2 regions of the Mesorhizobium sp. M0663 genome follow, and region 1 is predicted to be linked to the other one. Evidence: riboswitches for the same ligand, from Rfam matches in the RefSeq annotation. Region 1 holds a riboswitch; the other holds the start of a gene.
What was found. A riboswitch is a leader RNA that binds a small molecule or an ion and turns the genes downstream of it on or off. The one in region 1 is predicted to bind S-adenosylmethionine.
Positions count from the first base shown of each region.

Region 2: another riboswitch for S-adenosylmethionine. It lies ahead of NKI54_RS07465 (O-succinylhomoserine sulfhydrylase); the one in region 1 lies ahead of metX (homoserine O-acetyltransferase MetX).

Region 1 is NZ_JAMYPX010000025.1:1,573-5,780, reverse strand. Features, by position in the region: gene NKI54_RS28490 (prephenate/arogenate dehydrogenase family protein) at 1-924, opposite strand, end outside; gene hisC (histidinol-phosphate transaminase) at 931-2,040, opposite strand; SAM riboswitch at 2,179-2,256, shown strand; gene metX (homoserine O-acetyltransferase MetX) at 2,349-3,518, shown strand; gene metW (methionine biosynthesis protein MetW) at 3,634-4,208, shown strand, end outside.
Region 2 is NZ_JAMYPX010000003.1:216,166-220,373, reverse strand. Features, by position in the region: gene araD1 (AraD1 family protein) at 1-89, shown strand, start outside; gene NKI54_RS07475 (hypothetical protein) at 117-569, shown strand; gene NKI54_RS07470 (2'-deoxycytidine 5'-triphosphate deaminase) at 586-1,737, opposite strand; SAM riboswitch at 1,816-1,893, shown strand; gene NKI54_RS07465 (O-succinylhomoserine sulfhydrylase) at 1,964-3,154, shown strand; gene NKI54_RS07460 (glycosyltransferase) at 3,191-4,208, opposite strand, start outside.

The sequences.
Region 1 (4,208 bases):
CGGGTGTTCGACTGCCTGGCGGCCGAAATCCGGTACGTCGATATCCTGGCCGGCCTCGATGATCGAGCGGCGGACGGCGCGGGTGCGGGTGAACAGGTCGAACAGTTTTTCGCCGTCGCCCCAGCGGATCGCCCGCTGCAGCGAGGACAGATCCTCGGAAAACCGCGCCAGCATTTCGAGAATGGCGTCCTTGTTGTGCAGGCAGACGTCGCGCCACATGGTCGGGTCCGACGCCGCGAGACGGGTGAAGTCGCGAAAGCCGGAAGCCGAGTATTTGATGACCTCGGACTTGGTCACCGACTCCAGATCGTCGGCGGTACCGACGATGTTGTAAGCGATGATATGCGGCAGGTGCGAAACGATGGCCAGCGTCATGTCGTGATGCTGCGGGTCCATGGTGTCGATGTTGGAGCCGCAGCGGCGCCAGAATTCCGAGAGCTTTTCCAGTGCTGCGGGATCGGTGCCGGGCAGCGGCGTGAAAATGCACCAGCGGTTCTCGAACAGTTCGGCAAAACCGGCGTCCGGTCCCGATTTTTCGGTGCCGGCCAAAGGATGGCCGGGGATGAAGAGCACGCCATCAGGCACGTGCGGCTGCATCTGCGCGATCACCGACGCCTTGGTCGAGCCGACATCGGTGAGGATGGCGCCCTTCTTCAGCGCCGGCGCGATCTCTGCGGCGACCGTGCCTGAAGAGCCGACCGGCACCGAAACGATAACCAGATCAGCATCGCGAACCGCCTCTTTCGCATCCGTCGTATAGGTGTCGCCAAGGCCGAGTTGGCTCGCGCGTGCCAGCGTCGCGTCGCTGCGCGTCGAAATCGCGACTTGGCCGGCGAGTCCCTCGCGGCGGATGACGCGGGCCAGCGACGAGCCGATCAGGCCGATGCCGACCAGCGCGATCTTTTCGAACATCGGTGAGGTCATGGTGTTCTAGCTTTTCAGGAATGTCGCGAGTGCTGCGACAACGCCGCGATTGGCCTCTTCGGTGCCGATGCTCATGCGCAGCGCGTTCGGAAAACCGTAGCCGGAAACGCGCCGCAATATGTAGCCGCGCGCACTGAGGTAGTCGTCGGCGGCCGCCGCCGAATGCTTTTTGTCCTCGGGAAAGTGGATGAGGATGAAATTGCCGACGCTCGGCGTCACCCGCAGCCCGAGCCCGCTTAGTTGCTCGCTCAGCCAGGCTAGCCAGGTCTCGTTGTGCGCGACGCTGCGTTGGATATGGGCGCGGTCGTGGATCGCCGCGATGCCGGCCTCGATCGCCGTCGCATTGACGTTGAAAGGCCCGCGCACGCGGTTGATCGCGTCGATGACGTGCATTGGCGCATACATCCAGCCGATCCGCGCCCCGCCCAGGCCCAATTTGGAGAAAGTGCGGGTCATGACCACGTTTTCCGCGCTGCCCACCAACTCGACGCCGGCTTCATAATCGTTTCGCCGGACATATTCGGCGTAAGCTGCATCCAGCACCAGAAGCACGTTTCGCGGCAGGCCGGCATGCAGGCGGCGCACCTCCTGGAACGGCACGTAGGTGCCGGTTGGATTGTTTGGATTGGCAAGGAAGATGATCCGGGTAGCCGGCGTCACCGCGGCGAGGATCGCATCGATGTCGGCGCGTTCATCGGTCTCCTTGACCGTTACCGGGACGGCACCGGCCGACTGTATGTAGATCTTGTAGACCATGAAGCCGTGTTCGGTGATGATGGCTTCGTCGCCGGGTGCGAGATAGGTCTGCGCCAGCAGGCCCAGAATCTCGTCGGAGCCGTTGGAGCAGACGATGTTCGCCGGGTTGAGCCCGTGCACCTCGGCGATCGCTTCCCTCAGGCGCCTGGCGCTGCCGTCGGGATAGACCGCGAGCTTGTCGGCGACCGCGCGCGCGGCCTCTATCGCCTTTGGCGAAGGACCGAGCGGGTTCTCGTTCGCCGACAATTTATGGACCTTGGCGACACCTTCAGGCGCCGCGCTCTTGCCGGGCACATAGGCTTCGATGTCCATGATGCCGGCGCGGGGCCTTGGACGTGTCTGATCCGGTGTCTGGCTCATTTCATGAAATCCGTCGAGAGTGCCTCCATCCGGAGGCCGCAGCGGAAATACAAGCCGTGGCTCGGAATGTCGAGGGGCGGCAATTCGGGATCAAGAACTTGCCGTTGACGAAGCCATGCGTCGGTCCTAGAAGAGCAGCAACAGTTCCGTGGTGATTTGGCCGGTCGGCTTGCAGCCACGTTAAACAACTTGCTAAAGGGCCGTTTGCATCTTGTAACCGGCTTTGCGAAGGCATGGCCGGTTTTTTGTTGCCCTGACTGGCTGTTGCCCAGACCGGCGGACAACGGAAGGCCGGGCAAGGAGATGTAATGGTCGCTTTGCGCGCTCGAAAAACCAACAACGAGGCCGACCAGCCGTCGAGCCCGGTGTTGCGTTTCGGCGCCGACAAGCCGCTCAAGCTCGACGCCGGCACGCTGCTGTCGCCGTTCCAGATCGCCTACCAGACCTATGGCACGCTCAACGACGCGCGCTCCAACGCCATCCTCGTCTGCCATGCGCTGACCGGCGACCAGCACGTCGCCAACACCAATCCCGTGACCGGCAAGCCGGGCTGGTGGGAAGTGCTGATCGGCCCCGGCAAGATCATCGATACCGACCGTTTCTTCGTCATCTCGTCAAACGTCATCGGCGGCTGCCTCGGCTCCACCGGCCCCGCCTCGACAAATCCCGCCACAGCCAAGCCTTACGGGCTCGACCTGCCGATCATCACCATCCGCGACATGGTGCGGGCGCAGTTGATGCTGGTCGAGCATTTCGGCATCGAACAGTTGTTCAGCGTGCTTGGCGGCTCGATGGGCGGCATGCAGGTGCTGCAATGGGCCTCCAGCTATCCCGAGCGCGTCTTCTCGGCGCTGCCGATCGCGACCGGCGCCCGCCATTCTTCGCAGAACATCGCCTTCCACGAGGTCGGCAGGCAGGCGGTGATGGCCGACCCCGATTGGCACGGCGGCAAATATTTCGAGCATGGCAAGCGGCCGGAAAAGGGGCTGGCGGTGGCGCGCATGGCCGCCCACATCACCTATCTGTCGGAAGCAGCGCTGCATCGCAAGTTCGGCCGCAACCTGCAGGACCGCGAAGCGCTGACCTTCGGTTTCGATGCCGACTTCCAGATCGAGAGCTATCTGCGCCATCAGGGCATGACCTTCGTCGATCGCTTCGATGCCAACTCCTATCTCTACATGACCCGGGCGATGGACTATTTCGATCTCGCCGCCGACCATGGCGGCCGGCTGGCCGATGCCTTCGCCAGCACCAAGACGCGCTTCTGCCTGGTTTCGTTCACCAGCGACTGGCTGTTCCCGACCGAAGAGAGCCGCTCGGTCGTGCACGCGCTGAACGCGGCCGGCGCCTCGGTATCGTTCGTCGAAATCGAGACCGACCGCGGCCACGACGCCTTTCTGCTCGACGAGCCCGAACTGTTCGCCGCCATCAAAGGCTTCATCGCCTCGGCCGCTCGGGCGAGAGGGCTCGGCGCATGACCCCGAAAAGTTGCCGGCTTTTCGGATCAGGACCATGCGCCAGGCATCAGCGCATGACCCCGAAAAGTTGCAGACTTTTCGGATCAGGACCATGCGCCAGGCAGGAGCCGAACGCATGAGCGTCAACCGCGCCCAGCGCGTCGACCTCGAAGTCGTCGCCGATCTCATCCCGCCGCAGTCGCGGGTGCTGGATGTCGGTTCCGGCGACGGCCTGCTGCTCGAATTGCTGCAGGCGACCAAGAAGGTCGATGGCCGCGGCCTGGAGCTGTCGCAGCGCGGCGTCAACGAATGCGTGGCGCGTGGCCTGTCGGTCATCCAGGGCGATGCCGACAAGGATCTCCAATTCTATCCCGACAAGGGCTTCGACTTCGTCGTCTTGTCGCAGACCTTGCAGGCGACACGCAATCCGAAGCTGGTGCTCGACGAACTGCTCCGGATCGGCAACCGCGCCATCGTCTCATTCCCGAATTTCGGCCACTGGCGGGTGCGCTTTTCGTTGCTCTTCAACGGCCGCATGCCGGTGACCAGGGACCTGCCCTATTCCTGGTATGACACCCCCAACATCCATTTCTGCACCATTCGCGATTTCGTCAATCTGTGCGACGAGCTTGGCGCGACGGTGGAAAAGGCGACCGCGCTCGACGCCAATGGCCAGCGGATCGGCTTCTCGATGCCGTGGTGGTTCTGGAA
Region 2 (4,208 bases), on a different contig from region 1:
TCGAAATCGAGGCGCAGGATTTCGGCCTGCCGCTGCGCAACCCGCTTGAAATCGAGCAGCCGGTGAAGGTGGCGGTGAAGGCGTTGTAAACTGGTGACATAATTCAGGGGCGAGAAATGAACGGCCTGCGGATTGGCACTGTGTTCGTAAGTTTAGTGCTGTTCCTCGCCTATTTCTCGCCAGCGGCTTACAGCGCCGGACAATGCAGCGCAAAATCCTATCGCGAGGCCCGGATGTCGACGACTAACCGGCTTCTGGCCACCGGTTATTCGAAATCGCAAGTGAGCTTTCTGATGCGCAACGCGGATCGCATGACGTCCGCACTCCGCGCTGACAGACTGAACGACAATGGCAGAGCCTGCGGTATCGACTCCGCCAGAGCCCATGTGCTGGGATGTCTCGGCAAGCAGTTGTTCCCCTTGCAGTCCAGCTCAAGCGCCTCACTTGACGACGAGAAGCAAACCAGAGGATTTTGGGGGAAGAGGCGATTGGCAGTGCGAGAACTGCTCTTTGTCGGTCAGTTTCATGGCTGCCTTGGCGCCGCGAAAGAATATCTGTTTCGCAGCTGACGGCTTGCGAAAAAGCTCAGCGCGCGGTGCGGAAATGCTTGGACAGTTTCAGGCCCTGCGCCTGATAGTTCGAGCCTAGATCTGTGCCGTAGAGCGCCTGCGGCCGTTTCAGCATGTGCTCGTAGACCAGCCGTCCGACGATCTGGCCGTGGTCGAGGATGAACGGCACTTCGTGGCTGCGTACCTCGAGCACCGCCCGGCTGCCGGTGCCGCCCGACGCCGAATGGCCGAAACCCGGGTCGAAGAAACCGGCATAATGGACGCGGAACTCGCCGACCAGCGGATCGAAGGGCGTCATTTCGGCCGCGTAGAGCGGCGGCACATGCACCGCCTCGCGCGACACCAGAATATAGAATTCGTCCGGATCGAGCACCAGCTCGCCGGCACCGCTCTTGTAGAGCGGCTCCCAGAAATCGACGACATCCTGCGCGGCGCGCTTGTCGACGTCGACCAGGCCGGTGTGGTGCTTGCCGCGATAGCCGACAAGCCCATCCTTGTCGCCGTCGAGGTCGATCGACAGCGCGATGCCCCCGCCTGAGATGTTGGGTGGTTCGGTGGCGACCAACATTTCGGCGTGGTGCAACTCGTGCAGCTCGTTTTCCGACAAGAGCGCATTGCCGGTGCGGAACCTGACCTGCGACAGCCGCGAGCCGGTCCGCACGACGATCGGGAAAGTGCGCGGGCTGACCTCCAGATAGAGCGGACCTTCATAGCCTGCGGCGATCTTGTCGAACTCGTGGCCGCGGTCGGTCATCACCCGAGTGAAGATATCGAGCCGTCCGGTCGAGCTTTTCGGGTTGGCGGAGGCGGAAATATGCGCGGGCAGCGCCAGGCTCTCGAGCAGCGGCACGATGTAGACGCAGCCGGTTTCCAGCACGGCACCTTCGGCGAGGTTGATCTCGTGCAGCTTCAGCCGGTCGAGCTTGTCGACAACCCTGTGGTCCGGGCCGGGCAAGAAGGAAGCACGCACTCGCCAGGCCTTGTCGCCGAGCCTGAGGTCAAGGCTGGCCGGCTGGATCTGATCGGCATCGAGCGTGCGCGGCGATTTCAGCGCGCCCGTCTGGAACAGCGTGGAAATATCCTGATCGGGAAGAATGCCTGTCTGCCGCAAGGGTCTGGCTCCGTTCGAACGCCGGGCGAGGTCTTGTTCTGTCGCAGGTCCGACCATGGACGCCTTTGGCACCTGCTTGGTACAACCCTCTTAATCATGCCGGCAATTGACGCAAGCGTGGCGCGGGTCTAAAGCTCGTTATCCCGTGGTGATTTGGCCGGTCGGCTTGCAGCCACGTTAAACAAGTCGCTAAAGGACCGTCGGGCCGCAAGGCCATATGGACCGGTTGCGACTTTCGCGACCGGTTTTTTGTTGTTTGGACCAATTTTGGTGTTTGGATAGAATGATGACCAAGAAGCGCGACTGGAAGCCTCAGACCGCACTCGTGCATGCCGGAACGCTGCGTTCCGGCTTCGGCGAGACCTCCGAGGCGATGTATCTCACCCAAGGCTATGTCTACGAGACGGCGCAAGCGGCGGAGGCGCGCTTCAAGGGCGAGGAGCCGGGCTTCATCTATTCGCGCTATGCCAATCCGACGGTCGACATGTTTGAGAAACGCATGTGCGCGCTGGAAGGAGCCGAGGACGCGCGCGCCACGGCATCCGGCATGGCGGCGGTGACGGCAGCACTGCTGTGCAGCGCCAAGGCGGGCGACCATATCGTGGCGGCGCGCGCGCTGTTCGGCTCCTGCCGCTGGGTGGTCGAGACGCTGGCGCCGAAATACGGCATTGAGGCAACGCTGGTCGACGGCACCGACATCGCCAATTGGGAAAAGGCGGTCAAGCCCAACACCAAACTGTTTTTCCTGGAAAGCCCTACCAATCCAACGCTGGAGGTAGTCGACATTGCCGCCGTCGCGGGACTTGCCAATTCGATCGGCGCCAGGCTGATCGTCGACAATGTCTTCGCTACGCCCTTGCAGCAGAAACCCCTGCAGCTCGGCGCCCACATCGTCGTCTATTCGGCCACGAAGCATATTGACGGCCAGGGGCGCTGTCTTGGCGGCATCGTTCTGTCGGACAAGAAATGGATCGACGAGAACCTGCATGACTATTTCCGCCACACCGGCCCAAGCCTCTCGCCCTTCAATGCCTGGACGCTGCTGAAAGGCCTGGAGACGCTGCCGCTACGCGTACGCCAGCAGACGGAAAGTGCCGGCCGCATCGCGGATTTCCTGGCCGAGCGCCCGCAAATCGCCCGCGTCATCTATCCCGGCCGCGCCGACCACCCGCAAGCGGCCGTGGTCCAGAAGCAGATGTCGGGCGGCTCGACGCTGATTTGCCTCGATGTGAAGGGCGGCAAGCAGGCGGCCTTTGCCTTCCAGAACGCACTCGACGTCGTGCTGATTTCCAACAATCTCGGCGACGCCAAGAGCCTGATCACCCATCCGGCGACGACGACGCACAAGAACTTGACCGATGAGGCCCGCGCCGAGCTCGGCATCGGACCGGGAACGCTCAGGCTGTCAGTTGGCCTTGAGGACGCCGACGACCTGCTCGAAGACATCGAGCAGGCACTGAGAGTTGCCGGATAAGGGCTGGCCGAACAGAGGCGAGCGGGGACGCGCCGATCAGGCGCCGGACGGGGTCTCTTCCAGCTCCGCGACGGCCTTGGTCTGGATAGTCATCACATTGCCGCGCCAGTCGACGGCGCCGCTCAGCCATCCGCGCGCCCAAATGGCGGGAAGCATCAGGTCTCGCGCCATCATCGCCAGGATGGTGCGCAGCGACAGGTGCCATCCCTTGGCCGAGGCCAAGGCGCATTCCGGCAGGTAGGCCGCGACCAGCACGGCGATGGCGGTTGCCGGCAGGCTGACGCCGGCGTCAGCCGCCGCGATCAGCGCAAGCACCAGCGGCGGCGCTGCGCCGATCAGGATCTCGGGGGCGAAGAACAGCGCGAAGGTGACGCGGCGCAGCCGCGCCCAGCGCGCCTGCCGCGACCAGATCTCGCCAAACGTGCGCCGGCCGAGCGGCTGTTCGAAGGGCGAGGCGACAAGATTGACCCGCAGTCCGAACCCGTTGACCAGCTTGGTCGCGGCGGCGTCTTCGGCGATCTCGGCAGCAAGCGCGCAGATGCCGCCATTGGCGTCGAGCATCGGCTTATTCCACAACATGCTCTTGCCCTGCGCGAAGCCGAGGCCGAGCGCCTCTCCGGCGTACTGCCAGCGTGCCTGCAGCGTGTTGAGAAAGGCGCATTCGACCTCCCCCCAGAAGCCGTCCGGCCGCGAGCCGATCGGCGTCGAGCAGACGAGGCCGGTGTCGTGCCGCCACGCCGCCATCAGGTGCTGGACGTAGTCGCTCGGCATAAGCACGTTGGAATCGGCAAGGATGACCCAGCTATAATGCGCCGCTTCCCAACCCTTCACGCAATTGTTGAGTTTTGGATTGCCGCTGATGCGGTCGTCACCGACTAGAAGACGGGCGCGAATAGCTGGAAAGCGCGCCATTGCGGCGGTGATCGGCTTGACCACCGGGTCGTCGGCATGGGCAACGCAGAAGATGAGTTCGTAGCGCGGCCAGTCGAGTGAGAAGGCGCGCTCCAGCGTCTCTTCGGCAAACGGCTCGACGCCGCGCGCCGGGATGACGATC